One region of the Streptomyces sp. NPDC093109 genome, then DNA from elsewhere that is predicted to be linked to it. Evidence: riboswitches for the same ligand, from Rfam matches in the RefSeq annotation. Region 1 holds a riboswitch; each other region holds the start of a gene.
The links. Region 1 has a riboswitch for thiamine pyrophosphate ahead of AB0389_RS15150 (thiamine ABC transporter substrate-binding protein). Riboswitches for the same ligand answer to the same signal wherever they lie in the genome.
Positions count from the first base shown of each region.

Region 2: another riboswitch for thiamine pyrophosphate. It lies ahead of thiO (glycine oxidase ThiO); the one in region 1 lies ahead of AB0389_RS15150 (thiamine ABC transporter substrate-binding protein).
Region 3: another riboswitch for thiamine pyrophosphate. It lies ahead of thiC (phosphomethylpyrimidine synthase ThiC); the one in region 1 lies ahead of AB0389_RS15150 (thiamine ABC transporter substrate-binding protein).

Region 1 covers NZ_JBFBEZ010000013.1:94,902-105,086, reverse strand. Annotated here, with positions in the region: gene AB0389_RS15165 (HD domain-containing protein) at 1-485, opposite strand, end outside; gene AB0389_RS15160 (GntR family transcriptional regulator) at 482-949, opposite strand; gene rlmN (23S rRNA (adenine(2503)-C(2))-methyltransferase RlmN) at 1,262-2,368, shown strand; TPP riboswitch at 2,423-2,548, shown strand; gene AB0389_RS15150 (thiamine ABC transporter substrate-binding protein) at 2,632-3,753, shown strand; gene AB0389_RS15145 (iron ABC transporter permease) at 3,828-5,441, shown strand; gene AB0389_RS15140 (ABC transporter ATP-binding protein) at 5,447-6,535, shown strand; gene AB0389_RS15135 (hypothetical protein) at 6,589-7,860, opposite strand; gene AB0389_RS15130 (ATP-binding cassette domain-containing protein) at 7,842-8,570, opposite strand; gene AB0389_RS15125 (aspartate aminotransferase family protein) at 8,729-10,108, opposite strand; gene AB0389_RS15120 (Lrp/AsnC family transcriptional regulator) at 10,093-10,185, opposite strand, start outside.
Region 2 covers NZ_JBFBEZ010000016.1:110,714-120,898, forward strand. Annotated here, with positions in the region: gene AB0389_RS17690 (class II 3-deoxy-7-phosphoheptulonate synthase) at 1-1,041, shown strand, start outside; gene AB0389_RS17695 ((2Fe-2S)-binding protein) at 1,215-1,463, shown strand; gene bfr (bacterioferritin) at 1,486-1,965, opposite strand; gene AB0389_RS17705 (sulfite oxidase-like oxidoreductase) at 2,123-2,755, shown strand; gene AB0389_RS17710 (deoxyribonuclease IV) at 2,785-3,636, opposite strand; gene pknB (Stk1 family PASTA domain-containing Ser/Thr kinase) at 3,641-5,584, opposite strand; gene AB0389_RS17720 (thiazole synthase) at 5,709-6,491, opposite strand; gene thiS (sulfur carrier protein ThiS) at 6,497-6,697, opposite strand; gene thiO (glycine oxidase ThiO) at 6,718-7,911, opposite strand; TPP riboswitch at 7,909-8,022, opposite strand; gene AB0389_RS17735 (hypothetical protein) at 8,073-8,441, shown strand; gene AB0389_RS17740 (FAD-dependent oxidoreductase) at 8,434-9,639, shown strand; gene AB0389_RS17745 (Rv2175c family DNA-binding protein) at 9,718-10,083, shown strand; gene thiE (thiamine phosphate synthase) at 10,168-10,185, shown strand, end outside.
Region 3 covers NZ_JBFBEZ010000006.1:188,277-198,461, reverse strand. Annotated here, with positions in the region: gene AB0389_RS09125 (helix-turn-helix domain-containing protein) at 65-835, shown strand; gene AB0389_RS09120 (SsgA family sporulation/cell division regulator) at 937-1,371, shown strand; gene AB0389_RS09115 (YibE/F family protein) at 1,422-2,930, opposite strand; TPP riboswitch at 3,002-3,146, shown strand; gene thiC (phosphomethylpyrimidine synthase ThiC) at 3,139-5,025, shown strand; gene AB0389_RS09105 (hypothetical protein) at 5,148-5,972, opposite strand; gene AB0389_RS09100 (metallophosphoesterase) at 6,141-7,280, opposite strand; gene AB0389_RS09095 (LacI family DNA-binding transcriptional regulator) at 7,563-8,675, opposite strand; gene hisC (histidinol-phosphate transaminase) at 9,094-10,173, shown strand.

The sequences.
Region 1 (10,185 bases):
GTGCCGATGAGGCTGTCAGCCCCGTACCGCCCGGCGATCTCGTTCACCCGGTCCACGGGGTTGGTGGGGGTGCCGTCCGGGGTGGTGTTCATGTCGCAGTAGCAGAGCGCATCGTTCAGATGCGCGCTCTCGCGCGGGAACTCGCGCTCCAGCTCATCCCGCAGCCCGCGCGCTTCCGCCTCCATCCATGAGCAAGAGTGATGCGCCACCAGGCGGACGACCCGTTCGTCCGCGCGGGCCACCTCCCGGAGGTAGCGCGCACCGTCGAGCGGGTGGAACCCGGTCTTGGCGACGTCGGGCGAGTAACCGATGTCGTGCAGCACAGCCGCCGCCTCCATGAGGTCGGCGTCCGTGCCGAGGGCCGGGGCGATCGACCGCGCGCGCTCAGCCACCCCCAGCGAATGGGCCCACCGGCGCGGCAGCGCCTCGGCAAGGAGGGACTCTGCGAGCGGGTAGGCCCATGTGGTCAGTTCGTTCGTGCTCAAGGTTCGGGACGCTCCTCTTGGTCGGGCACAGCCCGTACGGTTCGCGGCTTCCCCTGCCGGGACTCCGACAGCAGACCCGCGGCTTCCAACTTGTTCAGTACCTTCGCCACCGTGGGGCGCGCCGCCCCGAAGCGCTCACTGAGCGCGGACGCGCTCGGGAACGGCTCGCCCACCTTCAGTTCGTCGGTCACGAAGACCTCAGCGATCCGATCGGCCAACGGCCGGCGGTCGGCACCGCCGGAGCTCCTGAGCACGCGCCAGCGCCCCCCCGGCACCGGTTCCGCGACTCCGGCGTCCCTGAGTACACGGAAAGCCCTTAGAGCCACCCCGCGGGAGATCCCGTGATCGCGCATGAGGTCCGCGACGGAAGGCAGCTCAGTCATCTCGGGGTCTTTCTCGACCTGACCCCTCACCGCATCAGCGACTTTCAGATAGGTCCCCCGGGGGCTGATCTGCTGTGTCACTCCCACTCCCTCACCCTTGCGCATTTGCGAATGCGTGAGACAAGCGTCGCACGTTCACGCTCCTGCCAATGGGCATCGCACGGAGTGCCCGGAAGCGTCGTCGTTCGGGATGGCTTGCTCAGCACGCATCCGACGCTCTCGCCCGGCCTGACCAGCCTCTGAGGGGCGGCGGCGCCTAACGGTGGGCCACTCCTCGGGCCGTCTGTGGGCCGTACGAGGGTGGCCAACGACCACCGGCGACGACCAATGACGACCACCCGGAACCCACGGTCGGGCTGGTCACAGTGGCCCGTCTGCGACACTGGACGGACCATGCCTGTACCTGGAGAACTCACTTTCGTCGCGCCCCGCGGAGCCAAGAGGCCCCCGCGGCATCTCGCCGACCTCACCCCCGACGAGCGCCGCGAGGCCGTCACCGCGATCGGCGAGAAGGCGTTCCGCGCCAAACAGCTGTCGCAGCACTACTTCGCGCGGTACGCCCACGACCCCGAGCAGTGGACCGATATCCCGGCCGCCGCGCGGCAGCGGCTCGCGGCGGAGCTGCTGCCGGACCTGATGTCGGTGGTGCGGCACATCTCCTGCGACGACGACACCACCCGCAAGACGCTCTGGCGGCTGCACGACGGCACCCTGGTCGAGTCCGTGCTGATGCGCTACCCGGACCGGGTCACGATGTGCATCTCGTCCCAGGCCGGCTGCGGGATGAACTGCCCGTTCTGCGCCACCGGACAGGCCGGTCTCGACCGGAACCTCTCCACGGCCGAGATCGTGCACCAGATCGTCGACGGGATGCGGGCCCTGCGCGACGGTGAGGTCCCCGGTGGGGCCGCGCGGCTCTCCAACATCGTCTTCATGGGCATGGGCGAGCCGCTCGCCAACTACAAGCGCGTCGTCGGGGCGATCCGCCGGCTGACCGACCCCGAGCCCGACGGGCTCGGTATCTCGCAGCGCGGGATCACCGTCTCGACGGTCGGTCTGGTGCCGGCGATGCTGCGCTTCGCCGACGAGGGCTTCAAGTGCCGCCTCGCCGTCTCCCTGCACGCGCCGGACGACGAGCTGCGCGACACCCTGGTGCCGGTCAACACGCGCTGGAACGTCGCGGAGGTGCTGGACGCCGCCTGGGAGTACGCGGAGAAGTCCGGCCGCCGTATCTCCATCGAGTACGCCCTGATCCGGGACATCAACGACCAGGCGTGGCGCGGCGACCGGCTGGGCCGGCTGCTCAAGGGCAAGCGGGTGCACGTCAACCTGATCCCGCTCAACCCGACGCCCGGATCCAAGTGGACGGCCTCGCGCCCGGAGGACGAGAAGAAGTTCGTCGAGGCGATCGCCGCCCACGGCGTGCCGGTGACCGTACGGGACACCCGGGGCCAGGAGATCGACGGGGCGTGCGGACAGCTGGCCGCCTCGGAGCGGTAGCACGGGCAGCGGGTAATCGGCCAGGAGGTAATCTTGGCCCGAAACGCATTGCATATTTTCCGACAGGGGAGCGCCACAGCGCTGAGAGTGCGGCACGTATCCGTGGAAGCGGACGGCGGTCGCAGACCCTCTGAACCTTGCCCAGGTCATTCTGGGTAGGAAGTTCGGAACCACTCAAGCTGTTGCGCCCTGCCCCGGTTCCGGTCCCGCCGGATGCCGGGGCAGGGCCGCGTCTTCTCCTGGACATCCCAGGAGGAAAACCAGTGAGCACCACCCGGAACAGCCCGACAAGACTGGCCGCCGTCGCGCTCGCGGCCGCGCTCGGCGTCTCGGCGCTCGCCGCCTGCGGCGGGTCCGACAGCGCCGGCGGAAGCGGTGACGGTGGCGGTGGCGGCGGTAAGGCGTCGAAGACCGTCACCCTCGTCAGCCATGATTCGTTCAACGCCTCCCCCGCCGTGCTGAAGGCCTTCACCGCGGAGACCGGCTACACGGTCAAGGTCCTCAAGAGCGGCGACGCGGGCGAGGCACTCAACAAGGAGATCCTCACCAAGGGCTCCCCGCAGGGCGATGTCTTCTTCGGCGTCGACAACACCCTACTCTCGCGCGCCCTCGACAACGGGATCTTCACCCCGTACGAGGCGAAGGGCCTCGGTTCGGTCGAGGCGGCCACCCAGCTGGACGCGGACCAGCACCGGGTCACGCCCGTCGACACCGGCGACATCTGCGTCAACTACGACAAGAAGTACTTCGCCGACCGGAAGCTCGCGCCGCCCGCGTCCTTCGACGACCTGGTCAAGCCCGCGTACAAGAACCTGCTCGTCACCGAGAACGCCGCGACCTCCTCACCCGGCCTCGGCTTCCTCCTCGGCACGGCAGCGCGCTACGGCGACGACGGCTGGCAGGACTACTGGAAGAAGCTGAAGGCCAACGGCGTCCAGGTCGTCGACGGCTGGGAGCAGGCGTACAACGAGAACTTCTCCGGCTCGGCCGGCGGAAAGAAGGCCAAGGGCGACCGCCCGCTCGTCGTCTCGTACGCCTCCAGCCCGCCCGTCGAGGTGCTGTACGCCGATCCGCGGCCGAAGACCGCCCCCACCGGGGTCGCCACCGGCACCTGCTTCCGGCAGACCGAGTTCGCCGGTCTGCTCAAGGGCGCGAAGAACGAGGCCGGGGGCAAGGCCCTGCTGGACTTCCTGATCAGCGAGAAGTTCCAGGCGGACATGCCGCTGAACATGTTTGTGAACCCGGTGGTCAAGGGAGTCGCGCTGCCCGCCCTGTTCACGGAGTTCGGCGCGACCGTCGCCCGGCCGGAGACCCTCGCCCCGGCGAAGATCGCCGCCAACCGTGACCAGTGGGTCCAGTCGTGGTCCTCGCTCGTCGTGAAGTAACGCGGGCGTCCGGGGCGGAGCGGGCCGTCCGGGTCCGGCGGGCCGCGCGCGCCCACGCGCCGCGGCTCGCCCTCATGGCCGTGCCCCTCGCCTTCTTCGCCGTCTTCTTCGCCTACCCCGTCGCCGCGATCGTCGGCCGCGGCCTGAAGACCGGCGACGGCTGGCAGTTCGGCCGGATCGCCGGTGTGCTCGGCCGTCAGGACATCCTCGGTGTCCTGTGGTTCACCACCTGGCAGGCGCTCGCCTCCACGGCGCTCACCCTGCTGATCGCCCTGCCCGGCGCCTATGTGTTCGCGCGCCTGGACTTCCCCGGCAAGGCGGTGCTGCGCGCGGTGGTCACCGTGCCGTTCGTGCTGCCGACCGTCGTCGTCGGTACGGCCTTCCTCGCGCTGCTCGGGCGCGGGGGACTGCTGGACGAGCTGTGGGGGATACGCCTCGACACCACCGTCTGGGCCATCCTCCTCGCCCATGTCTTCTTCAACTACGCGGTGGTCGTACGGACCGTGGGCGGTCTGTGGTCGCAGCTCGACCCGCGCCAGGAGGAGGCCGCGCGCGTCCTCGGCGCGGGCCGGTTCGCGGCGTGGCGCCGGGTGACGCTGCCCGCGCTCGCGCCGGCCGTCGCCGCCGCCGCGCTGATGGTCTTCCTCTTCACCTTCACCTCCTTCGGCGTCGTGCAGATCCTCGGCGGACCCGCCTACTCCACCCTGGAGGTGGAGATCTACCGGCAGACCGCGCAACTGCTCGACCTGCCCACCGCCGCCGTGCTGACGCTCCTTCAGTTCGCCGCCGTCGGCGCGATCCTGGCCGTGCACGCCCGGACCGTACGGCGCCGGGAGACCGCTCTGCGGCTGGTCGACCCCGCGCGGACCGCGAGCCGGCCGCGCGGGCGGGGCCAGTGGGTGATCCTCGGCGGCGTGCTCGGGTCCGTGACGCTGCTGATCCTGCTGCCGCTCGGCGTGCTGGTCGAGCGCTCCCTCGACGCACCCGGCGGATACGGCCTCGGCTTCTACCGGGCGCTCGGGTCGGTGGAGGCGAGCGGCGGCACCTTTCTCGTACCGCCGCTCGAAGCGGTCGGCAACTCGCTGACGTACGCGCTGGTCGCGACCGTGATCGCGCTGGTGGTGGGGGGTCTGGCAGCCGCCGCGCTGACCCGAGGGGCGGGGCCGCTGGTGCGGGGCTTCGACGCGCTGCTGATGCTGCCGCTCGGCGTCTCCGCCGTCACCGTCGGCTTCGGCTTCCTGATCACCCTCGACAAGCCGCCGCTGGATCTGCGGGCCTCCTGGATCCTCGTCCCGCTCGCCCAGGCGCTGGTCGGCGTCCCCTTCGTCGTACGGACCATGCTGCCCGTACTGCGGGCGGTGGACGCGCGGCTGCGCGAGGCGGCGGCGGTGCTCGGCGCGTCCCCGGCGCGCGCGTGGCGGGAGGTCGACCTGCCGCTGGTACGGCGGGCGCTGCTGGTCGCGGCGGGCTTCGCGTTCGCCGTCTCGCTGGGTGAGTTCGGCGCGACGGTCTTCATCGCCCGCCCCGACCGCCCGACGCTGCCGGTGGCCGTGGCCCGGCTGCTGGGACGGCCCGGCGAGCTGAACTACGGGCAGGCGATGGCCCTGTCCACGGTCCTGATGGTGGTGTGCGCTCTCTCGCTGCTGGCGCTGGAACGTATCCGTACCGACCGCTCCGGAGAATTCTGATGGCCCTGCTGACCCTGTCGGACGTGACCGTACGGTTCGGATCCGGCCCGGGAGCGCGCTCGGCGCTCGACGCGGTGGAGCTGAGCGTCGCCGAGCACGAGATCGTCTGTGTGCTCGGCCCGAGCGGCAGCGGCAAGTCGACGCTCCTGCGGGTGGTCGCCGGGCTCCAGCGCCCGGACGGCGGGCGGGTGCTGCTCGACGGCGCGGACCAGGCGGAGGTGCCGGTCCACCGGCGCGGGGTGGGGCTGATGTTCCAGGACCACCAGCTCTTCCCGCAGCGGGACGTGGCCGGCAATGTCGCCTTCGGGCTGCGGATGCGCGGCGCGCCGCGCGGCGAACAGGCCGCCCGGGTCGCCGAACTGCTCGATCTCGTCGGGCTGCCCGGCGCGGGCCCGCGTGCCGTCGACGCGCTGTCCGGCGGCGAACAGCAGCGGGTCGCCCTGGCGCGGGCACTCGCGCCGCGCCCCCGGCTGCTGATGCTGGACGAACCGCTCGGCCAGCTCGACCGCGGGCTGCGGGAGCGGCTGGTGGTGGAGTTGCGCGGGCTGTTCGGGCGGCTCGGTACGACCGTGCTCGCCGTCACCCACGACCAGGGCGAGGCGTTCGCGCTCGCCGACCGGGTCGTGGTGATGCGCGACGGTCGTATCGCCCAGACCGGCACCCCACTGGAGGTCTGGCAGCGGCCCGCCTCCGCCTTCGTGGCCCGCTTCCTCGGCTTCGACAATGTTGTGACGGCGACGGTGAAGGGCGCGTCCGCCGATACGGTCTGGGGCCCGGTCCCCGTACCGGACGGATCCCCGGAGGGCGAGCGGACCCTGCTGGTACGGCCGGCCGGCGTACGGCTCGGGGACCCCGCCGGGGGGCTGCGCTGCACGGTCGGGGCGCGGGCGTTCCGGGGCGGGCGGGTCACCGTGACGCTGCGTCCGGACACGGGACCTGACGGGGGGACAGCCGGGGAGCGGCCGGACATCGAGGCCGAATGCGGTCTGCGCGAGGTGCCGGACGAGGGGGCGGCGGTGGGGGTCTCCTTCGCCGCGGAGGACGTGGTGGTGCTGGCGGAGGGCGGGGGCGGGGGCGGGGACCCGGAGGACTGACCCGGGTCTTCAGGTCCGGGCGGGCCGGGTACGTACCCGGCCCGCCCGGACCGCTATCGCGACAGCGGGACCGCCGCCAGGGAGGCCACCGCCCAGGTCAGCGGGGCGAAGACCGCCAGGACCGCCGTCGCCCGCACCGCGGCGGCCGTACGGACGAGGGTGACCGGGGCGCCGACCAGACGCAGCGAGTGGGTGATGGCGGTGCGGGTCTGGCGCGCCTCCAGCGTGGCGGTCAGGACCGTGGCGGCCGTACAGCCGATCACCAGGGCGGCGCCCAGGGCGGTGAGCGGGCCGAAGGGGCGTTCGTCGCCAGGGCCGTAGAGGGAGTTCGCGGCGAGGACCCCGGAGAGCACCGCGCACAGCACTCCGAGCGGCCGGCCGATACGGCGAGCCTCGGCCATCAGTGTGCGGCCGGCCAGCAGCCGGAGCGCGCCGGGGCGCAGGATCTGGAGCAGCCAGCCGCACAGATACGTGATGCCGGGGCCGGCCAGTGCGAGGCCGATCGCCGTCAGTGTCCAGCCGAGCAGCACCTCGGCCGGACTGCCGTCGAAGTGGCCGGGCAGCGGGAGTACGGAGCCGCCGCCGTCCCGGCTCGCGTACGTCTCCACGGCGAGCCCCGCCGCGGTGAGCGCGACGCCCCAGGGCAGTCCGGACGGCGCGGGGGCCGGGGCCGGGGGGTGTACGGGCGGGAGCCGCGTCGCCCCGTCGGCGGCCGGGGCGACGTCCGTCTCCGGGCCCGTGTCCGCGTCCGTTTCCGCGTCGGCCTCAGCAGCGGGGGCGGCGGTGGCGGACGCGGTGCGCCGGGACGTTCCGGCGACCGCGTGTCCCCGGCGGCGCAGCGCCAGCGCCGTCGCCGCCGTCGCCAGCACGGGCACCGCCGCGAGCAGCGTCAGTACGGCGCCCAGCGGCAGCGGCCGGCCGGCGGCGAGCAGCTCCGCCGCGTCCCCGTCGAACGGCAGCCCGGTCAGATCACCGCGCAGATGGAGGAAGAAGAGCAGCGCGACGGCGCTGCCCAGCGTGCAGGACACGGCGGTCGAGGTGGCGGCCAGCGCCGTCAGCCTGGCCGGCCCGAGACCCACCGCGGAGAGCCCGGCGCGCAGCCGGATGCTCGGGTCCGTCACCGCCACGGCGACCGCGAACTGCACCGTCGCCGCCAGCGGGATCAGGCACCACAGCAGCCGTACCGTGGAGCCGTCGGGGTGGCCCATGGCCCAGCCCAGCGTGCACAGCAGCAGGAAGCCGACCCCGGCGGAGGCGGCGGCGACCAGCAGCCGGCGGAGCTGGATCAGCAGATGGGTGCGGCGGCCTAGACGGAGAGCGAGCACGCGGCCCGGCCTTCCGCCTCGGACGGCCGCGCCGCGGTGACGCGACGGCCGTCGACCAGGGTGATCACGCGGTCCGCGAGCGTCGCGACCTCGTCGTCCAGCGTGGCCAGCACCACCGTGATGTGGTGCGAACGGGCCGCGGTGGTCAGCGTACGGAGCACCTGGGCCCGGTCCGTACGGTGCAGCGGGGCGGTCGGCTCGTCGGCGAAGAGCACCGCGGGCTCGGTGACGAGGGCGCGGGCGACGGAGACCCGCTGCCGCTGCGACTGGAGCAGCGCGAAGGGACGTTTACGGGCGTACGGGCCGATGTCGAGGCGCTCCAGCCACTCCATCGCGGCGGTCTTGGCGGCCCGGTGCGACGTGCCGCGCATCAGCAGCGGCAGGGCCGCGTTCTCCCAGGCGCTCAGCTCGGGGACGAGGGACGGCTCGGGGCCGATCCAGCCGAAGCGGTCGCGGCGCAGCCGTTCGCGCAGCGCGGCGCTCATGGTGTGGACGGGCGAGCTGTTGAACCAGACCTCGCCGTCGCGCGGGACCAGCTGGCCCGACAGGCATCTCAGCAGGGTCGTCTTGCCGCTGCCGCGCGGTCCGTTGACGGCGAGGATCTCGCCCTCGCGCACGCCGAGCGAGACCCCGTCGAGGGCGGGTGATCCGTTGTGGGAGTAGTGCAGGGAACGCGCCCAGAGCACGTCGTTGTCCGGCGGGGCCACCATGGCGTACACCTCGGTTCTGGTCTGACGTACCTGGCACGCTAGGGACGTGGGACCGGGTGTGCGGACAGCACACGGCCCGAATGCCACCCTTCTCACTCGAAAGAGGGGCAAACGGGCCGCTGGGTGAAGTGCTCTGCGATGTTTGGCGCCGCGGTGGATCAGAGCTTGGTCCACGCCTCCGTCAGGACCGCGCGCAGGATCCCCTCGATCTCGTCGAACGTCGACTGGTCGGAGATGAGCGCCGGCGCCAGCTGCACCACCGGGTCGCCCCGGTCGTCGGCGCGGCAGTACAGCCCGCTGTCGTACAGCTTCTTGGAGAGGAAGCCGTACAGGACGCGCTCGGTCTCCTCGTCCGTGAACGACTCCTTGGTGTCCTTGTCCTTCACCAGCTCGATGCCGTAGAAGAAGCCGTTGCCGCGGACGTCGCCGACGATCGGCAGGTCGTGCAGCTTCTTCAGGGTGTCGAAGAACGCGCCCTCGTTGTCGAGGACGTGCTGGTTGAGGCCCTCGCGCTCGAAGATGTCGAGGTTGGCGAGGCCGACGGCCGCGGAGACCGGGTGGCCGCCGAACGTATAGCCGTGCAGGAAGGTGTTGTCGCCCGTGTAGAACGGCTCGGCCAGCCGGTCGGAGATGATGCACGCGCCGATCGGGGAGTAGCCCGAGGTCATGCCCTTGGCGCAGGTGATCATGTCGGGGACGTAGTCGAACTTGTCGCAGGCGAACATCGTGCCGAGCCGGCCGAAGGCGCAGATGACCTCGTCGGAGACGAGCAGGACGTCGTACTGGTCGCAGATCTCGCGGACCCGCTGGAAGTAGCCGGGCGGCGGCGGGAAGCAGCCGCCCGCGTTCTGTACGGGCTCCAGGAAGACCGCGGCGACCGTCTCGGGGCCCTCGAAGAGGATCTCCTGCTCGATCTGGTCGGCGCACCAGCGGCCGTACGCCTCGGGGTCGTCCCCGTGGATCGGCGCGCGGTAGATGTTGGTGTTGACGACCTTGTGCGCGCCCGGGACGAGCGGCTCGAAGGGCGCCTTGAGGGCGGGCAGTCCGGTGATGGACAGGGCTCCCTGTGGAGTGCCGTGGTAGGCGACCGCCCGGGATATGACCTTGTACTTGGTCGGCTTGCCGGTCAGCTTGAAGTACTGCTTGGCGAGCTTCCAGGCGGTCTCGACCGCTTCGCCGCCGCCGGTGGTGAAGAAGACCTTGTTGAGGTCGCCGGGTGCGTAGTGCGCGAGCCGCTCGGCCAGTTCGACTGCCTTGGGGTGCGCGTACGACCACACCGGGAAGAAGGCCAGCTCCTGCGCCTGCTTGTAGGCGGTCTCGGCCAGCTCGTGACGGCCGTGGCCGGCGTTGACGACGAACAGCCCGGAGAGGCCGTCGAGGTAGCGCTTGCCCTTGTCGTCGTAGATGTAGGTGCCCTCGCCACGCACGATGGTGGGCACGGGTGCGTTCTCGTACGACGACATGCGGGTGAAGTGCATCCACAGGTGGTCGTACGCGGTCTTGGAGAGGTCCTTGCTCACGGCTATCGGGTTCCCCACATGTAGGTCTGCTTCTTCAGCTTGAGGTAGACGAAGCTCTCGGTGGAGCGCACGCCGGGGAGCGCGCGGATCCGCTT
Region 2 (10,185 bases), on a different contig from region 1:
TCCGTGCCCGTGGTGAAGGTCGGCCGGATCGCCGGCCAGTACTCGAAGCCCCGCTCCAAGGGCACCGAGACCCGGGACGGCGTCACCCTGCCGACGTACCGCGGTGACTCCGTCAACGGCTTCGCCTTCAACGAGAAGGACCGCGTCCCGGACCCCGAGCGGCTCAAGCGGATGTACCACGCGTCCGCCGCGACGCTCAACCTCGTCCGCGCCTTCACCACCGGCGGCTACGCCGACCTGCGCCAGGTGCACGCCTGGAACCAGGACTTCGTGAAGTCGTCCCCGTCGGGCCAGCGGTACGAGCAGCTCGCCCGCGAGATCGACAACGCCCTGAACTTCATGAAGGCCGCGGGCACCGACCCGGCCGAGTTCCGCACCGTCGAGTTCTACTCGTCGCACGAGGCTCTGCTGCTGGACTACGAGACGGCGCTGACCCGCGTCGACTCCCGGACCGGCAAGCTGTACGACGTCTCGGGCCACATGCTCTGGATCGGTGAGCGCACCCGGCAGCTGGACGGCGCGCACATCGAGTTCGCCTCGAAGGTCCGCAACCCGATCGGGATCAAGCTCGGCCCGACGACGACGGTGGACGAGGCGCTCACCTACATCGACCGGCTCGACCCCGACCGCGAGCCCGGCCGGCTGACCTTCATCGTCCGGATGGGCGCCGACAAGGTACGGGACAAGCTCCCCGAGCTGGTCGAGAAGGTCACGGCCGCCGGCGCCACGGTGGCGTGGGTGACCGACCCGATGCACGGCAACACCTTCGAGGCGGCCTCCGGCCACAAGACCCGCCGCTTCGACGACGTGCTCGACGAGGTCAAGGGCTTCTTCGAGGTCCACAAGGGCCTCGGCACCCACCCGGGCGGCATCCACGTCGAGCTGACCGGCGACGATGTCACCGAGTGCGTGGGCGGCGGCGACGAGATCTTCGTCGACGATCTCCACCAGCGCTACGAGACGGCCTGCGACCCCCGCCTCAACCGCAGCCAGTCGCTGGACCTGGCCTTCCTCGTCGCGGAGATGTACCGCGACCAGTAGACGCCCGGAGTGCACCGGTGGGGTACGGATCGATGTGATCCGTACCCCACTGCCGTTTCCGGGACTTTTCCGCCGGGCTCGTCACGGGTAAGGTTAGGTTAGCCTCACCGGAAGGGTCCGGAGCGGCCCTCGGAGACTCCGACCTCGACCCCCGCCCGGGAGGTGAACCGCGCGTGTACGTCTGCTCCTGCTTCGGCATCACCGAAACACAGGTCAGGGAACACGCGGCTGCGGGTGCGTGCACCCCCCGGCAGATCGCCTCCGCCAGCAAGGCCGGCACCGACTGCGGTTCGTGCGTACGCCGGATCCAGTCGCTCCTTGGCCGCGGCGGCTGCCCGCGCCGCGAGCTGCTCTCCGAGACGCTCGCGGCAGCCTCGGAGACGGCCGTACAGGACCTCCCCGAAGCGGCCAGGGCGGCCTGACGCCCGACGGGTCACCGGCAGGTCAGCTGTCGGGCTGCTCGATGACCTGTGCGATGTAGAGCGGCTCCCCGAGCTTCTCGATCAGCTCCAGCTGCGTGTCGAGATAGTCGATGTGGTGCTCCTCGTCCTCCAGGATCGCTTCGAAGATCCCCTTGGACGTGTGGTCGCCCTTGACGCGCATAACGTCGATGCCGCGCTTCAGCCGGTCGATCGCCTCCACCTCGACCTGCCGGTCGGCCTGGAACATCTCGGTGACGGTCTGGCCGACGCGCACATGGAAAAGCCGCTGATAGTTGGGCAGCCCGTCCAGGAACAGAATCCGGTCGGTGAGCAGCTCGGCGTGCTTCATCTCGTCGAAGGATTCGGCGCGCGTGTACTTGGCGAGCTTCGTCCAGCCGAAGTTCTCCTGCATCTTCGCGTGGAGAAAGTACTGGTTGATCGCGGTGAGTTCGGCAGTCAGCTGCTCATTGAGAAATTCAATGACCTCGGGGTCGCCCTGCATCGCAGAGACTCCTTTCGGGCAAGGTGTCGGGGCAGAATGCGCGCATCTTTGCACCGACGCCGAGGGGACGTCCAGTAAGTACATGCTTAGTAGGAGTTGCCCGAATCGGCCCGTGGCTGGTCATGACCACCCCCGCCGGTCTGTCACCATGGAAGACATGGGTCAGCCGGAGAGCCGGGAACATCGGGAGCCGGAACAGCCCGAGCTGCCACCGGGGCAGCGACTGCAGCGCGGCTGGCCGGTCACCCATTACGGTCCGGTGCCGAAGTTCCGGCCGGAACGCTGGGAGTTCCGCGTCTTCGGAGCCACCGCCGACGGCGACAAACACTGCTGGAATCACGGAGAATTCTCGGCCCTGCCGTTCTCCACCGTCGTCGCCGATCTGCACTGCGTGACGAAGTTCAGCATGGTCGGAGCCGAATGGGGTGGTGTCCCCGCCCGTACGGTCCTGGAACTCGCGCCGCCCGCGCCCGACGTGACCCATGTGATGGTCTGGGCCGAATACGGCTTCAGCGCGAATCTCCGGCTCGACGATTTCGCCGGCGACCGTACGATCTTCGCCACCCACAAGGACGGTGAACTGCTCACCGCCGAACACGGATTCCCGGTCCGGCTCGTCGTCCCGCACCTGTACGCCTGGAAGGGACCCAAATGGGTCCGGGGCGTGGAGTACATGACCGCCGACCGGCGCGGCTTCTGGGAGGAGCGCGGCTACCACAACGTCGGCGACCCGTGGGCCGAGCAGCGCTACTCGTACCAGGAAGCCCCCGGCGAGGGCCCGGAACTCTAGGGCCTGTGTGGGAGGGGCACTGGCCCCTGCTAGCCGCGCAGCTTCTTCAGCCGCTCCACGTCCGACGCGTGCCCGTCCCCGTGGCCGGGCGTCTCGATCACCAGCGGTACGCCGGCCGTCGCCGGATGGCGGAACAGCTCCCGGAACGGCTCCTCGCCGATATGGCCCGCGCCGATGTTCTCGTGCCGGTCCTTGTGCGCGCCCACCACGTCCTTCGAGTCATTGGCGTGGATCAGCTTCAGCCGCCCCTCACCGACCGTCTCCACCAGCAGATCCAGCGTCTGCCGCATACCGTGCGGACCGGTCAGGTCGTGCCCGGCGGCGAAGATGTGGCAGGTGTCCAGACAGACGCCCAGCTTGGGATGCGCGTCCAGTGCCTCGAAGTACGGGCCGAAGTCCCACGTCCGGGAGCAGAGCGAGGAGCCCTGGCCCGCCGTCGACTCCAGCAGCAGGAACGGATCGTCCGCGTGGTCCAGCTCGTCCAGCAGCGGCAGCACCAGCTCCCGTACCTGCGCCAGCGCCACCTCCCGCGACCGGCCGCCGGTCGCCGACCCGGTGTGCACCACCACGCCCGGCGCGCCGATCTCGCGGGCCCTGCGCAGACTGTGCCGCAGGGACTCCACCGACTTCTCGGCCGTCGCCTCCGTGTGCGAACCGAAGTTGATCAGATACGGGGCGTGGACGTACGCCGCGATCCCCTCCGCCGCGCACTCCGCGCGGAACCGTTCGTCCTGCGCCGGATTCCCGGCCGGTGTGGCCCAGCCCCGCGGATTGGCGACGAACACCTGGACGACCTCGGCCCCCAGCTCACGGGCGTACGCCAGTCCGGTCGTCGCCAGCCCGCCGGCCACGGGCACATGGCCGCCGACAGGGTTGCGCATCGCCTCAGAGTCCCTTGGTCGTGATGGTGATCGTGCTGCCCTCGGGCGCGGTGTCGCCGCCCGCCACGGACTGCTTGCCGATGGTGTCGCCCAGGAACGGGAAGCTGCGCTCCTCCTTGACCTCGAAGCCCGCGGCCTCCAGTGTCTTCCTGGCGTCCGCCGTCTTCTGCCCGGTCACATCCGGTACGGAGACCATCCGCGGCCCCTTCGACACCGTCAGCGTGACCGTGTCGCCCTTGGCCAGCCGGGTCCCCCGCGCGGCCGACTGCTCCGCCACGGAACCCTCCGCCACCGTCGAGTTCACCCGGTCCGCGGCGACCTTGACCGTCAGCCCCGCCTCCTCCAGCCGCGCCGTGGCATCCGCCAGCGGCTCCCCGGTGACCTCCGGGACCTCGATCGCGGCCCCCTTGCTGACCACCAGCGCCACACCCGTATCGGGCCGTACGTCGGACCCGCCCGCCGGCTTCGAGGAGACCACCGAGCCCTGCGCGACCTCGTCGCTGAACTCCTCGGTGACCACCCCGGCCGCCAGCCCCTCCGTCTTCAGCAGGCTCCGCGCCTCCGCCAGCGGCCTGCCCGCCAGCTCCGGCACCCGCACGGTCTTCGGCCCCCGCGAGACGACCAGCGTCACCGGCCCGCTGCCCCGCACCCGCGCGCGCGGCTCCGGCTCCGTGGCCATCACCGTGCCCCGCTCGAACGCGTCGCTGAAGCCGTCCGTGACCTTCGCGTCGAGACCCTCGTCCGCGAGCCGCCGGCGCGCGTCGGCCTCGCTCTTCCCGAGCACCGACGGCACACGCGTGAACTGGCCCGAGTTGATGTACCAGACCCCCGTACCGAGCCCGAGCGCCAGCAGCACACCGAGCACCACCGCGACGATCCCGCGCCGCGGCATCCACGGCATCCGCGGCCCGGCGCCGCCCCGCCGGCCAGGACCGTCCTGCGACGGCGGCCCGGTCTCCAGCCTGCTCGTCCGGTTCACCGGCCGGTCCTCGACGGGCAGGACCCGCGGTATCACCGTCGTACGGCTCTCGGTCCCCGCGCCCCTGCCCTCGCCGGGCCCGGGCTCCGGCTTCGCCTTCGGCGGTACGGCGTCCAGCTGAGCGTCCGTCAGCGCGGCCCGCGCGGCCCGCGCCCGCGCCAGCAGCGCCACCGCGTCCTCCGGCCGCCCTTCCGGGTTCCGCGCCGTCGCCACCGCGACCAGCGCGTCCAGCTCCGCGGCGAGCCCCGGCACGGCCTTCGACGGCGCCGGAACGTCCTCGTTCAGATGCAGATACAGCACCTGCGCCGGGGTGTCCCCGGTGTGCGGCTTGGCCCCCGTCAGCATCTCGTGCAGCACGACCCCGCACGCGTACACGTCGACCCGGGTGTCCGACGTCCCCTGCTCGATCTGCTCCGGCGCGAGGTACGACACCGTCCCCAGCACCGACCCGGTGGTGTTCGTCACATCGCCCACCGCCCGCACCAGCCCGAAGTCGGCGACCTTGACCCGGCCGTCGTCTCCGATCAGCACGTTCTCCGGCTTCATGTCCCGGTGCACGAACCCCGCCCGGTGCGCGGCGCCCAGCGCGGCCAGCACCGGCTCCAGAATGTCCAGCGCCGCACGCGGCTGAAGTGCGCCCCGCTCCCGCAGTACGTCGCGCAGCGTGCACCCCGCGACGTACTCCATCGCCAGATACACGTACGCGCCCTCGGCGCCCTGGTCGAACACCCCGACGATATTCGGATGATCCAGCCGGGCAACGGCCTTGGCCTCCCGGATGAACCGCTCGACGAACGTCGCGTCCGTCGCGAGCGCGGGGTGCATCACCTTGAGCGCGAGGACCCGGTCGAGCCGGGTGTCGACGGCCCGGTAGACCGTGGCCATGCCACCGACGGCGATGCGCGCGTCGACGCGATAGCGGCCGTCGAGCATGTGCCCGACGATGGGGTCCTGAAGGGTCGTATCCACGTCCGTGAGTCTACGGTTCCGCCTCCCGGCGGGGGGCCGTGGACTGTAGCGGTACGGGTACGGTCGTTGCGTCTGTGCCGGGGGCCGGCCCAAGACGTACCCGTACCGCTACAGTCCACGGCCCCTAGCCGGGAGGCGAAAACGCGAGGCCGGTCGTTGGCGAGGACGCCGTCGCGAAGTGGCGGCGGGGGATTCGGCCCGCGCGGTGGGCGAGGCGGCCCGCCTCGACCGCGTGGCGCATCGCCGAGGCCATCAGGACCGGTTCGCGCGCCCGCGTGACCGCCGAGGCCAGCATGACCGCCGCGCAGCCGAGTTCCATCGCGAGCGCCGCGTCCGACGCGGTGCCCGCGCCCGCGTCGAGGATGACCGGCACGCGCGCGTGGGCGGCGATCAGCTCGAAGTTGTGCGGGTTGCGGATGCCGAGGCCGGAGCCGATCGGGGAGCCGAGCGGCATGATCGCGGCGCAGCCGGCGTCCTCCAGTTTGCGGGCGAGGACCGGGTCGTCGTTGGTGTACGGGAGGACGGTGAAGCCGTCGTCGACGAGGGTCTCGGCGGCGTCGAGGAGTTCGATCGGGTCGGGCAGCAGCGTGCGCTCGTCGGCGATGATCTCCAGCTTCACCCAGTTGGTGCCGAGGGCCTCGCGGGCCAGCCGGGCGGTGAGGACGGCTTCGCCGGCGGTGAAGCAGCCGGCGGTGTTGGGGAGTACGCGGATGCCCAGGGTGCGCAGGAGCGACAGGACGGAGTCCCCGGCGGCCGGGTCCAGGCGGCGCATGGCGACGGTGGTGAGTTCGGTGCCCGAGGCGATGAGGGAACGTTCCAGCACGTCGAGACCGGTCGCGCCGCCGGTGCCCATGATCAGCCGGGATCCGAAGGTGGTGTCGGCGAGGGTGAACGGGTCGTCGGCCACAGCGGTCAGCCTCCTTGGACGGCGGTGAGGATCTCGACCCGGTCGCCGTCGGCGAGCGGGGTGTCGGACCAGCGGGTGCGGGGGACGACCGTCTCGTTGACGGCGGCGGCGACGCCCGAGCGGGCCGGGGTGAGGGTGGCGACGACCGCGTCGAGGGTCGTGGCGGCGGCGAACGCGTGGGGCTCGCCGTTCACGGAGACGGTCATGGGGACGGGCATGGGGACGTTCACGTGAGCTGCTCCTGACGTACGGGCGCGGTGAACGCGCGCGTGGCGAACCGCAGGGGGGCGAACGGCCGGGCGACGGCCGGCAGCGCACCCGTCGCCAGCAGCTCGCCCATCGCGTCGCCGGTGACGGGCGTGAGCAGGACGCCGTTGCGGTAGTGCCCGGTGGCCAGGTGCAGGCCGGGCAGGGCGGTGGGGCCGAGGAGGGGCGCGTTGTCGGGGGTGCCGGGGCGCAGGCCCGCGCGGGTTTCGGTGAGGGGGAGTTCGGTGAGGCCGGGGACGAGTTCGTGGGCGTCGCGCAGGAGTCCGTAGACGCCGCCCGCCGTGACGGTCGTGTCCCAGCCGAGCTCCTCGCTGGTCGCGCCGACGACCAGTTCGCCGTTCTCGCGCGGTACGAGATAGACGTGGCTGCCGCGTACGACGGCCCGCACGGTCCGGGACAGGAACGGCGCGTACGGGCGTGGCACGGTCAGCCGCAGGACCTGGCCCTTGACGGGCCGCACCGGCGGGCGGGCGTTGTCCGGGACGCCCGGGAGCCGGCCGCTGAGGCTGCCGGCCGCCAGGACGACCTGGCCGGCGGCGAGCGCGCGGCCGTCGGCCAGGACGGCGCCGGTGGCCCGCTCCCGGGCGACGGAGAGGCGTTCGGCGCGGGCGCGGTGGAACACCACCCCGGCGCGCTCGCAGGCCGTCAGCAGGGCGGTGGCGAGCCGGCGGGGGTCGATCTGGTGGTCGCCGTCGACCCGCAGGCCGCCGCGGACGCCGGGCGCGAGCATCGGTTCGAGGCGGCGGCACTCGCGCCCGGTGAGCCACTCGGCGGTGAGCCCGGAGCGGAGCTGGAGGGCGTGGAGTTCGCGGAGTTCGGCGCGGTCGTCGGTGTCGAGGGCGACCGCGAGGGTGCCGCAGGCGCGGTAGCCGGTGTCCTGGCCGCTCGCGTCCTCCAGTTCGGCGACGAAGGCGGGATAGCGCTCGGCGGAGGCGAGGTTGAGGCCGAGCAGGGTCTGCTCGCCGTGGTGGAGTTCGGTGACGGCGGCGAGCATGCCGGCCGCGACGCGCGCGGCCCCGCCGCCCGGGTCCGGGTCGGCGACGGCGGTGCGCAGCCCGCGCTGCGCGGCCCGCCAGGCGGTGACGAGGCCGATGATCCCGCCCCCGATGACGAGGACATCGGAACGGGTAGCACCTTGGGGAAACGACTGCATGGGCGTCCAGCCCCTCCCTTCGCCGGCATGACCCGGATCAGGTTCGTACGGTCGGAGGCCGCGTCAGCCTCCCTCTCAGCCCGGTGCGTCCGGACTCCCGCGAGGTAGTGTCGACGGCCAGACTAACGTCCCGCGCGGCGGGCGGTAAGGGAGCATTCACGGTGGCACGCTCGCTCGACGGACTCGTCCTCTCCCCGGTCGCCGACCAGGCTCCGGGCCAGGTCGGGACCCGTACACGCTTCCGGTACCACGAGGAGAACGGCCGGATCTGGGCCGATTACGCGGGCGGCGACGTGGTGTGCGGCCATCTCGTGGGGACACGCGAGGGCGACCGGCTGGACTTCCGTTACGTACAGCTGAAGCGGGACGGCGGGACGTCGTCGGGGCACTGCCTCTCGACCGTCGGCGAGCTGCCCGACGGGCGGGTCAGGCTGGACGAGACCTGGGAGTGGGAGTCGCGGGAGGGCAGCGGCACGAGCGTGGTGGAGGAGCTGCCCGCGGGCGCCCTCCTGGAGGGCTCGGATGTCTGAGCCGGCTCGGCGGGTTGTCGTCGTGGGCGCGGGAATGGCGGGCGTGCAGACGGCCGTCGCGCTGCGGGAGCAGGGGTACGGCGGCGCGGTCACGCTGATCGGGGCCGAACCGCATCCGCCGTACGACCGGCCGCCGCTCTCCAAGGCGCTGCTGCTCGGCAAGGCGGACAGCTCGGCGTTCGACCTCGATTTCGCGGCGCTCGACGTCGAGTTGCGGCTCGGGCTGGACGTGACGGGGCTGCGTGCGGGGGACCGGGAGCTGGACACGGCGGCGGGACCGGTCCCGTACGACGTGCTGGTCGTCGCCACCGGCGCGGAGCCGGTCCTGCTGCCCGGCACCGAGGGGATGCCCGGTGTCCACGCGCTGCGGACGCTGGACGACGCCGAGCGGCTGCGGCCGGTGCTCGCGCGGCGGCAGGCGATCGTGGTGGTGGGCGCGGGCTGGATCGGCGCGGAGTTCACCACGGCGGCCCGCGAGGCCGGCTGCGCGGTGACGGTCGTGGAGGCGGCGGACAGGCCTCTGGCGGGCGCGCTGCCCGCCGAGGTCACAGGACCGATGGCCGGCTGGTACGGGGAGAGCGGCGCCGAACTGCTCACCCACGCGCGCGTGGCCGCCGTCGAGCCGGGCGCGGTGGTGCTGGCGGACGGCCGGTCGCTGCCCGCCGAGGCGGTGGTCGTGGGCGTCGGCGCGCGGCCCGCGACGGCCTGGCTGGCCGGCTCGGGCATCGCGCTCGGCCCGGACGGTTCCGTCACGGCCGACGAGCGGCTGCGCGCCTCGCTGCCGGACGTGTACGCGGTCGGGGACTGCGCCTCCTTCCCGTCCGCGCGCTACGGCGAGCGGCTGCTGGTGCACCACTGGGACAACGCGCTCCAGGGGCCGCGTACGGTCGCCGCGCAGGTGCTGGGCGAGACCGAGCGGGTCTACGACCCGGTGCCGTACTTCTGGTCCGAGCAGTTCGGCCGGTTCGTGCAGTACGCGGGCCATCACGCGGCGGCCGACGCGCTGGTACGGCGCGGTGACCCGGCGGGCGCGGCCTGGTCGGCGGTGTGGCTGCGGGACGGGGTGCTGGTGGCGCTGCTGGCCGTCGGCAGGCCCCGGGACCTCGCGCAGGGCCGCAAGCTGATCGACGCGGGCGCGCGCGTGGATCCCGCTCGGGTGGCGGATCCGTCCGTACCGCTGCGCGGAGCGGTGGTGTGACGGCGGTGACCCCGTGGTGCGCGCTCGTTCAGGGGGCCTTGGCTACCGACTGTCAGTCCGGGATGGCACGCTTGTCCCGTGACCGAGATTGACGCAAAGATCGATGCTCTCGTCCCCGCGTGGCTCCACCTGCCCGATATCGCCGAAATGTTCGATATCGAGGTGACGCGCGTGCGGCAGCTGGTGAAGGAAGGCCAGCTGATCGCCGTGCGCCGGGGGGAGAACCGGGCGCTTCAGGTGCCCGCCGCCTTCATCGACGGCAACAAGGTGGTCAAGGGCCTCACCGGCACCCTGACGCTCCTGAGGGACGACGGCTTCACCGACGAAGAGATGATCGAGTGGCTCTTCACTCCCGACCCCAGCCTGCCCGGCACCCCCGCGCAGGCGCTCAGTGAGAACCGCGGCACGGAGGTGAAGCGCCGGGCCCAGGCGCTCGCCGTCTAGCGTTTTCGTGGTGCGCGGCGGCGCTGTCCCCCGTAGGGGATGACGCCGTCGCGCACCGAGCCGAACCGAACGGGGGGACTTCCCATGCCCACGGCCGATCCG
Region 3 (10,185 bases), on a different contig from region 1:
GCGGGCGCGCGGGGGCGGCCCCCGCGGGCGGGCATATGCCCGTCGGCATGCCTGGGGGTGACCTTTGGCCACAGCTACATCCACCGCAGTCCCCACCCTGATCGGTTCGGTACGGCGGGCGCTGAGACTGCTGGAAGCGGTGGGCTCCCATCAGGACGGGGCCACGGCCAAACAGCTGGCGCGTGAGGCCGGACTGTCGCTGCCCACCGCCTACCACCTGTTGCGGACGCTGGCCTACGAGGGCTATCTCCGCCGCGAGCGGGGGGTCTTCGTCCTGAGCGACGCCGTGGAACGGCTGGCGTGCGGCGAAGCGCTCGGCAGCCGTCGCAACGGGATCGCCGATTCTCTCGGCCACTGGCGCGATGCCGTCGGAGCCCCCGTGTACTTCGCGGTCTACCACGAGGGCGAGATCTGTCTGGTCGCCGTCGCCGACAGCCCCGCGGCGCCCGCGGTCGACGACGGGGCCGACTTCCGCGAGACGGCGCACGCCCACGCGATCGGGCACTGTCTGCTGAGCCAGCTCGGTCCCGCGGCCCGGCGCGATCATCTCGACCGCCATCCGGTCCGCCCGCGCACCCCCTACTCCCTGCCGGACCGGGGCGCGCTGCTGGCACGTCTGGGCTCGCTGGGAAGGATGGAGCCGGTCGTCGAGCGGCAGGAGTACGCGCTCGGCACCGTCAGCGCCGCCGTGCCCGTAACCGCCGGATCCACCGCTGCCGCATTGGCCATTTCTCTACCACTCGACCAGGAGGCGCGGCTGCTGCCGGCCGTCGAATGGTTACGGAGAGAGATCGGCACGCTGCTGACCTCGCTGGCCTTCTCTATCAGTATCTGAAAAATTACTCCTTGTGATCTGCTAGCGCTTACAGCACGATGGCGTCAAGAGGGTCCATGGGGATCATTCCCAGCCACGATTCATCTACTCCGGAGAAAACGATGCGCGAGTCGGTCCAGGCCGAGGTCCTGATGAGCTTCCTCGTCTCCGAGGAGCTCTCGTTCCGTATCCCGGTGGAACTTCACTACGAGGTGAGGGATCCCTACGCGGTACGGATGACCTTTCATCTGCCCGGCGACGCCCCTGTCACCTGGACGTTCGGTCGCGAACTGCTGCTCGACGGCATCAACACCCCCAGCGGGGACGGCGATGTGCACATCTCGCCGACCACGCCCGACGATCTCTCCGATGTCCATATGAGGCTCCAGGTGGGCGACGACCACGCGCTCTTCCGGGTCAGCGCCGCCCCGCTGGTGGCCTTCCTCGACCGTACGGACCGGCTGGTCCCGCTCGGCCAGGAGTGCGCCCTCAGTGACTTCGAGGGCAATCTGGAACAGGCGCTCGGCCGCATCCTCGCCGAGGAGAACGCCGGCTGACCGGGCCGGACGCCGGCCGGGCAGAGCCGTCCGGGTGATTGAGGACGGAACTACTTCTTGCGGCGACGGCCTCTGCCGCCGCCGAGACCGCGCGCCGAGGGGCCCGGCAGCGGCGTGGAGAGCGTCTCCTCGGGTCCCACGGCCGTGGCACCCGACCGGTCGTCCCACTCGCCGGTTCCGGTGCCCGCCGTGCCTGCCTGAGCCGCTCCCGGCGCCCCCGGTGCTCCCGGCGTGCCGGTGGCTCCCGGGCCGGGCGCTCCCGGCGCGGGAGCCGGCCGGGGCGGGTTCCCCGGGGCCGGCCGGTCGGCGGAGACCACGAGCGCTGCCAGCGCCGTCGTCACCGGCACCGAGGCGACCAGCCCGATCGAGCCCACCAGCGTCCGTACGATCTCCTCCGCGACCAGCTCGCTGTTGGCGACCGAGCCCACGCTCGACTGCGCGATCGAGAAGAGCAGCAGCAGCGGCAGCGCGGCACCCGCGTAGGCGAGCACCAGCGTGTTGACCACCGACGCGATGTGGTCGCGGCCGATCCTGATGCCCGCCCGGTACAGGTCGCGCGGTCCCATCGTCGGATCCGCCTGGCGCAGCTCCCAGACCGCCGAGGTCTGGGTCACCGTCACATCGTCGAGGACCCCGAGCGAACCGATGATGACGCCCGCCAGCAGCAGACCGCTCATATCGATCTCCGGGTAGAGACCGTGGATCAGGCCCGTGTTGTCGTCGGTGTTGCCGGTCAGGCTCGCCCAGCCGATGAAGAGCGATCCCAGCAGCCCGATCAGCAGAAGCGAGATCAGTGTGCCGAGGACCGCGACCGACGTACGGGCCGTCAGACCGTGGCACGCGTACAGCGCGATCAGCATGATCGCGCTGGCCCCCACCACCGCCACGATCAGCGGGTTCGACCCCTGAAGGATCGCCGGCAGGATGAACAGCGTGAGAATGGCGAAGGAGATGGCGAGCGCGACCAGCGCCATCACCCCGCGCATCCGCCCCACCGCGACCACCACGAGCGCGAAGATCGCGGCCAGCAGCGTCATGGGAAACCGGCGGTCCACATCGGTCACCGAGTACTGGAGATCACGCGGCGCGTCGGGCGCGTACGCCACCACGACGCCCTGTTTCACGTGAAACTGCCGAGGCGCGTCCGGCTGGACGACCTCGATGAACGTATGGCCCTTCTCCTTGCCGCTCTCCAGCTCGACCGTGGCCTTCTTGCACTTCCCGGTCTCCTCCTGCACCGCCTCCCGCCCCTGCGGTGTGGAGGTGTCGCCCGTCGACGGGATCTGTGAGGCGTTCACGTCCTTGCAGTCGACGCTTTCGAGCTGGACCACCCGCCCCTGCACGGTCTGCCGGTCGAAGCCGACACCGGTGCGCTCGTGCGCCGGGGCACCGCCCGGCCAGAGCACCGCGAGCCCGACGACGACCGCGGTCGCGAACGGGATCAGAACCGCCGCGATGACCTTGCGGAGATGCTGCGAGACCGGTGCGGCGGGCCCATGGCTGTGGGAGTGGCCATGTGCGTGGCCGTGCGGATCGTGAGTCTGCTGGGGTGAGGTCACCGCCAGATCATCGCAAGAAGGAGAGGGCGCTCTGTTCAGCACGCCGGAAATGGCGTTAGCGTGGGGCACACCTTTGCACACGCGGGAGCTCGGAGCACCGGGCTGAGAGGGCGCTGACGTGGTCACCCGGGGACTGTTCCCCGCGTACCTGAGCTGCGCCGACCGCTGAACCTGTTACCGGGTAATGCCGGCGTAGGGAGTAGGTCTCATGACCGTTCAGGACGCACGCACGCCTGCCTCCGATTCGGGGAATCCGAGCGAGGCCGGGAAGTCCATCGGCTGGCACAAGGGATATGTCGAGGGCTCACGCCCCGATCTCCGGGTGCCGGTCCGTCAGGTGCACCTCACCAACGGCGAGGACGTGACGCTGTACGACACGTCGGGCCCGTACACCGACCCCACCGTCGAGACCGATGTCCGTCGCGGTCTCGCGCCCGTCCGGGCCAACTGGATCATCGCGCGCGGCGACACCGAGGAGTACGAGGGGCGGCCGGTCCGCCCCGAGGACGACGGCCTCAAGCACACCTCACCGCGCGGCGGGACCCTCCTGAGCGGAAGCGGGAGTGGGAGCGGTACGGCCGATCTGCGCGGCCTCGACGCGGTCTTCCCCGGCCGTCCGCGCCGCCCGCGCCGGAGCCGGGACGGCCGGTCGGTCAGCCAGCTCTCCTACGCCCGCCGCGGGGAGATCACACCGGAGATGGAGTACGTCGCGATCCGCGAGAACGTCTCCCCCGAGACCGTCCGCGAGGAGATCGCGGCGGGCCGCGCCGTACTGCCGGCCAACGTCAACCACCCGGAGATCGAGCCGATGATCATCGGCAAGCGGTTCCTGGTGAAGGTCAACGCCAACATCGGCAACTCCGCGGTCACTTCCTCCATCGAGGAGGAGGTGGACAAGATGGTCTGGGCGACCCGCTGGGGCGCGGACACCGTCATGGACCTCTCCACCGGCCGCAACATCCACACCACCCGCGAGTGGGTGCTGCGCAACTCCCCCGTCCCCATCGGCACCGTCCCGCTCTACCAGGCGCTCGAAAAGGTCGACGGCAAGGCCGAGGAGCTGACCTGGGACATCTACCGGGACACGGTCGTCGAACAGGCCGAGCAGGGCGTCGACTACATGACAGTGCACGCCGGTGTGCTGCTGCGGTACGTGCCGCTGACGGCCCGTCGCAAGACCGGCATCGTCTCGCGCGGCGGCTCGATCATGGCCGCGTGGTGCCTCGCGCACCACAAGGAGTCGTTCCTGTACGAGAACTTCGAGGAGCTGTGCGAGATCCTCGCGGCGTACGACGTGACGTACTCGCTGGGCGACGGACTGCGGCCGGGGTCCATCGCGGACGCCAACGACGAGGCGCAGTTCGCCGAGTTGCGCACGCTGGGCGAGCTGAACTCGACCGCCAAGCGGCTGGGTGTCCAGACGATGATCGAGGGGCCAGGACATGTCCCCATGCACAAGATCAAGGAGAACATCGACCTCCAGCAGGAGATCTGCGAGGAGGCGCCGTTCTACACGCTCGGCCCGCTGACCACGGATGTGGCCCCGGCGTACGACCACATCACCTCCGGCATCGGCGCGGCGATGATCGCCTGGTGGGGCACCGCGATGCTCTGCTACGTCACCCCGAAGGAGCACCTCGGCCTGCCGGACCGCGACGACGTCAAGACGGGCGTCATCACGTACAGGATCGCGGCGCACGCGGCGGATCTCGCCAAGGGGCATCCGGGGGCGCAGGAGTGGGACGACGCGCTGTCGGACGCCCGGTTCGAGTTCCGCTGGGAGGACCAGTTCAATCTCGCTCTGGACCCGGACACGGCACGGGAGTTCCACGACGAGACACTGCCGGCACAGCCGGCGAAGACGGCGCACTTCTGCTCGATGTGCGGCCCGAAGTTCTGCTCGATGAAGATCTCGCAGGACATCAGGCGCCGGCACGGCGCGGAGATCGGCGCGGAGACCGGGGCCGGCGGCGGGGGCGACACCGGGGCCGAGACGATGGCCGAGACCGAAGCGGGCATCGAGGCGGGGATGGCGGAGAAGTCCAGGGAGTTCGCCGCGGCGGGCAACCGCGTCTATCTGCCGCTGGCCGACTGACCGGCCGTCGGATGCCGTGACGGCCAGGCCGCGGCCGGAGTCCGGGGGCGCTCCGGGCTCTGGTCGGCGCTGGTCGGGTTGGGACGGATCCGGTGCGTACGGCGGGCACCGGTCGGAGGGGATTACTCCGGCTGGTGCTCCGGGCCGCCGAAGTCGGGGCTGGTGAAGTCGGGGCTGCTGAAGGTCGGGCGCCGGCCGGCGGTGGAACCCTCGTCCGGGCTGCTGAAGTCGGGACGGCTGTAGCCGATCTTGGGCAGTCCTCTGGTCGTACGAGGCGGCCCCGGCGAGGTCGGGTCGGCGCTCGGGTCGGCCAGCGCGGACCGCAGGAACGGCAGGATGCCGCGCTCCCGTACGGCGTGGCGCCAGGCGTCCCGGGCGCGGGCCACCTCGTCCGGCAGCTCCTTGCTCGGTGCCTCCTCCGCCGGGAGCTGCGTCGAGCTGTTGCGCAGCGCCGTGACCACGAGGCCGATCGCGGCGGCGAGGATGCCGAGCCCGGTGACGGCCGCGAAGAACCAGCCGACGGCGATCATGCTGCCTGCGAAGGCGGGTGGCGGGTCGAGTGCTTCGAGGAGGTAGCCGACGAGCAGGAAGATGGCGGCGGCGGTGCCTCCCAGGAGCGGGAGGAGCACCGTGACGACAGCGGTGAATCCGGCGCCGGAGCGCGGCGTGCTGTCCTCCTCGGCGTCCAGGACGGCTTCCTGGACCGAGACGGCGAGGGCCGGCGCGCGGGCGTCCTCGCGGATCTTCGCGTAGTGCTGGTACTCCGGGGCCGCGGCGGAGGTGATCAGCACGGTGGAGTTCAGGGCCATGGTGCGCAGTTGTGCGGTATTGAGCCGGCGGCCGATCTCGGCGAGATCGGGGCGTTCCTGTGCATTGCTCAGTACATCGTCGAGGATCCGCTCGAAATCCGCGCGATCCTCGCTCTGCAGGTGTGGAGCGCTATTCATGTGTGTGCATCCCCCGATGCTCTGTGGGGCCGTCGTCCGTGCGGGCACGGACAATCGGCGGAAACGGAGGAGAGCCTGCTACGGATAAGGCGATGGTAGAGCTGTTTTGGCGGGACGGGACAGAGGGTTTCCGGAAATCGCCGTTGGCGCTTTTCCCGGGCCGGTCGCTCAGCCGGCCAGCGGAAGCTGTACCACCAGCAGTTTTCCTGCCATGGTGACGCCGCCGTCCATGGCGATGGCGAGGCCATCGGCATATACGTGTGGCCCTTCCACCAGGGGCCCGGAGTCCTCTTCGCCGTCCGCCGTCTCCTCGGTGCCGACTTCCCCGAGGAGATAGGGAATGGGGCTGTGGCCGTGGACGACGCGCTGCCCGCCGTACTGGGAGAGCAGTTCGCGAACGGCCTCGGGGCCGCCTTCGTCACGGAACGCGAAGCGCTTGGTGAGCTTGCGGAACAAATCCCAGCATTCGTCGGCGTCATTGCGGGTCAGGATCTGATGGACCGTGTCGTTGACGTCGTCGATCGTGGATCCGTAGTCCAGATAGGCGGTCGTGTCGGAGTGCATCAGCAGATGCCCGTCCTGCTCGACGACCGCGTCGAGCCGTGACATCCACTGCAGATGGACGTCCTGGAGCCGCTCCATGTCCGTGCGCTGGCCGCCGTTGAGCAGCCAGGCCGCCTGGAAGGTGGCGGTGCCCGCGCCGGAGTTGACGGGGGTGTCGCCGAAGCGCTTCGCGCCGATGAGCAGCAGCTCGTGATTGCCCATCAGGGCCTTGCAGTAGCCGCCGGAGGCCGCGGCCTCGGCGGAGAGCCGCATCACCAGATCGATGACGCCGATGCCGTCGGGGCCGCGGTCGGTGAAGTCGCCGAGGAACCAGAGACGGGCGTTGCCCGCCGCCCAGCGGCCCTCGGCGTCGATGAGGCCCTGCTCGGCCAGTGCGGCGATCAGCTCGTCGAGGTAGCCGTGGACGTCACCGACGGCGTAGAGCGGGCCGAGACCGTCGGCGGCGGGCGTCTCGACGGGGTCGACGCGCACCAGGACGGTGTCCCCCCGGTTGATCACCGGGAGGTCGCGCACGGTGGGTGTGTACTCCGCGGGCAGCTCGTCGGCCGGGACGGCGTTGCCGGGGTGACCGGACGGCGGACCGTCCGGCGCCGCGGCGAGTGGTCCGTCCGGTCCGGGCTGGTGCGGCTGTTCGTGCTGGTCCGGCTCTCCGGACTGCACGGGCACCTGCGCGTACGGCGGTACGCGGAAGTCGCGCAACGTCGCCGTCCGCACCACGGGTCCCTGGCCGGCCCCCTGTGTCATCGACCCCTCCACCACCGTCGCGCCGCCGTACACCTCTCGGGCCTGCCCGGCCGGGATGGGGATCTGCCCATCGACCATAGGGGAAAGTCCGTGGTGTCGTCCGCCCATCATAGGAACGCCGCTGGTCCTGTGGGACGCACCAGGGGTGGTGAATCCCGGCGGACCTCCGGTTCGGCGGCGTTTTTCGCGCCGATCGCCCGAAATGCGAAAGGTCTGATCCTCCAGCCGATTCCCGAGAGTCTACGGCCGGCCGGCGCGCCACCTCGCGGGAGCCGGGCACGGTCAGTCGCCCGCGGGGGAGCGGGGCGGGCTGACCGTGGTGCGCGGCGGGCGCCGCTGCGACGACGTCCGGATGATCAGTTCGGTCGGTATGACCTGCTCCACCGGCCGGTCGTTGTCGATCCCCTCGATGGCGTCGATGAGGAGCTGGACGACGGCGGTGCCGATGCGGCGCGGTTTGAGCGAGAGCGTGGTGATGGGCGGTTCGGTCGCTGCGTACACCGTGGATTCGCTGCAGCAGACGATCAGCAGGTCCTCGGGGACGCGCAGACCGTACCGCCGGGCGGCGGCGAGCAGATCGGTGCCGTTGGGGTCGAAGAGCCCGTAGACGGCGTCGGGGCGGTCGGGGCGGGCCAGGAGCCGGTCGGCCGCCACGGCCCCGGCACAGGGGTCGTGGGCGGGGTACGACTCGTACACCGGGTCCTGGCCGACCCGCTCGCACCAGCGCAGATAGGCGGTGGTCGAGAGCCGGGTGTAGGTGTCGGTGGTGGTGCCGGTGAGGAGGCCGATCCGGCGGGCGCCGGCGTCGGCGAGATGGTCGAGCAGGTCGAGGACGGCCGCCTCGTGGTCGTTGTCGACCCAGGCGGTGACGGGAAGGGTGCCCGCGGGCCGGCCGTCGGAGACGACGGGAAGGCCCTGGCGGACGAGTTCCGCCACAACGGGATCGTGGTCGGAGGGGTCGATGACGACGGTGCCGTCCAGGGCGACGTTCGCCCAGACATCGTGTCGGGAGGTGGCGGGGAGGATGACGAGGGCGTAGCCGCGGGCGAGCGCGGCCGAGGTCGCGGCCCGGGCCATCTCTGCGAAGTAGGCGAACTCGGTAAAGGTGAAAGGTTCATCCCCGTACGTGGTCACGGTCAGGCCGATGAGGCCCGACTTGCCCGTACGGAGGGTTCTGGCCGCGGCGGACGGCCGGTAGCCGAGGCGCTCGGCGACCTCCCGGACATGGCGTCTCGTGGCGTCGGGTAAGCGGCCCTTGCCGTTGAGCGCGTCCGAGACAGTCGTGATGGAGACACCGGCTGCGGCGGCCACGTCCCTGATGCCCGCCCGGCTTTGCCGGTTTCCCCGGCGGGTTGTGTCCGTCCGGCTCACCTGGTGTTTCCCTGCTGCTGTCATGGCGAGCCGATAGTAGGGCTCGGGCGGGCGGTGGGGCCGGTCGCATATGCACCCGGCAGCAGGCACGTTTCTGCATGGTCGAAAAAGCTTAACTGCCAATGAAGACAAGGTAGTTGATGTATCTTTCCATGGTCTCCTGTGCGAGGAGCGGTCTGGACCTGTTGAAGGGGCCATGTTTCGAAGAGGTCTCAACTCACCACTACGGGGGATGCGCGCCACGGCGCGAGCCACGGGCGCGCGCCAGGACGGCGAACGCGCCCCTCGGTCGGCGCCCCCGTTCGCGGGCACCGGGAACCTCATAAGCTGAGCGGTGGGGACGGTGCAGGAAGCCGACAACAGCTTCTAAGGACCCGGAGCGGCCCGTACACCGGCCCGCGTACCCCTGTACGGACCCGTGAACGGCCGAGGAGGACCTGCGGTGAGCGAGACCAGCCCCAAGCTGCGCGCCGAGCTGGACGGCATTCCCACGTACAAGCCGGGCAGGCCGGCGGCGTCCGACGGGCCCGTCGCGTACAAGCTGTCCTCCAACGAGAACCCGTATCCGCCGCTGCCCGGTGTGATGGACCGGGCGATAGCGGCCGCCGGTGACTTCAACCGCTACCCCGACATGGCCTGCACCGGTCTGCTGAACGAACTGGCCGACCGCTTCGGCGTGCCCGTCTCCCACCTGGCGACCGGGACCGGCTCGGTGGGCGTCGCCCAGCAGCTGATTCAGGCCACGGCGGGTCCGGGCGACGAGGTCGTCTACGCCTGGCGCTCCTTCGAGGCGTACCCGATCATCACCCGGATCTCCGGGGCCACCCCGGTCGAGGTGCCGCTGACCGGGGAGGACGTGCACGACCTGGAGGCGATGGCCGACGCGGTCACGGAGCGGACCCGGCTGATCTTCGTCTGCAACCCCAACAACCCGACCGGTACGGTGGTGCGCCGGGCCGAGCTGGAACGGTTCCTCGACCGGGTGCCCGGCGATGTGCTGGTGGTGCTGGACGAGGCGTACCGCGAGTTCAACCGCGACTCCGACGTGCCGGACGGCGTCGAGCTCTACCGCGACCGGCCGAACGTGGCCGTACTGCGCACCTTCTCCAAGGCGTACGGTCTCGCCGGGCTGCGGATCGGCTTCGCGATCGCCCATGAGCCGGTCGCCGCCGCGCTGCGCAAGACGGCGGTCCCCTTCGGGGTGAGCCAGATCGCGCAGGAGGCGGCGATCGCCTCGCTGCGCGCCGAGGACGAGCTGATGGGCCGGGTCGGGTCGCTGGTCGCCGAGCGGGCGCGGGTTTGGCAGGGGCTGGTGGGGCAGGGCTGGACGGTGCCGGGGACGCAGGCCAACTTCGTCTGGCTGCGGCTCGGCGCGCGTACCCAGGACTTCGCGGCGGTCTGCGAGGCGGCCGGGGTGGTCGTACGGCCCTTCGCGGGTGAGGGGGTCCGGGTGACGATCGGTGAGCACGAGGCCAATGACCTCTTCCTGCGGACGGCCGAGGCGTTCCGCAAGGAGCTGTAGGCGAGCCGCCGG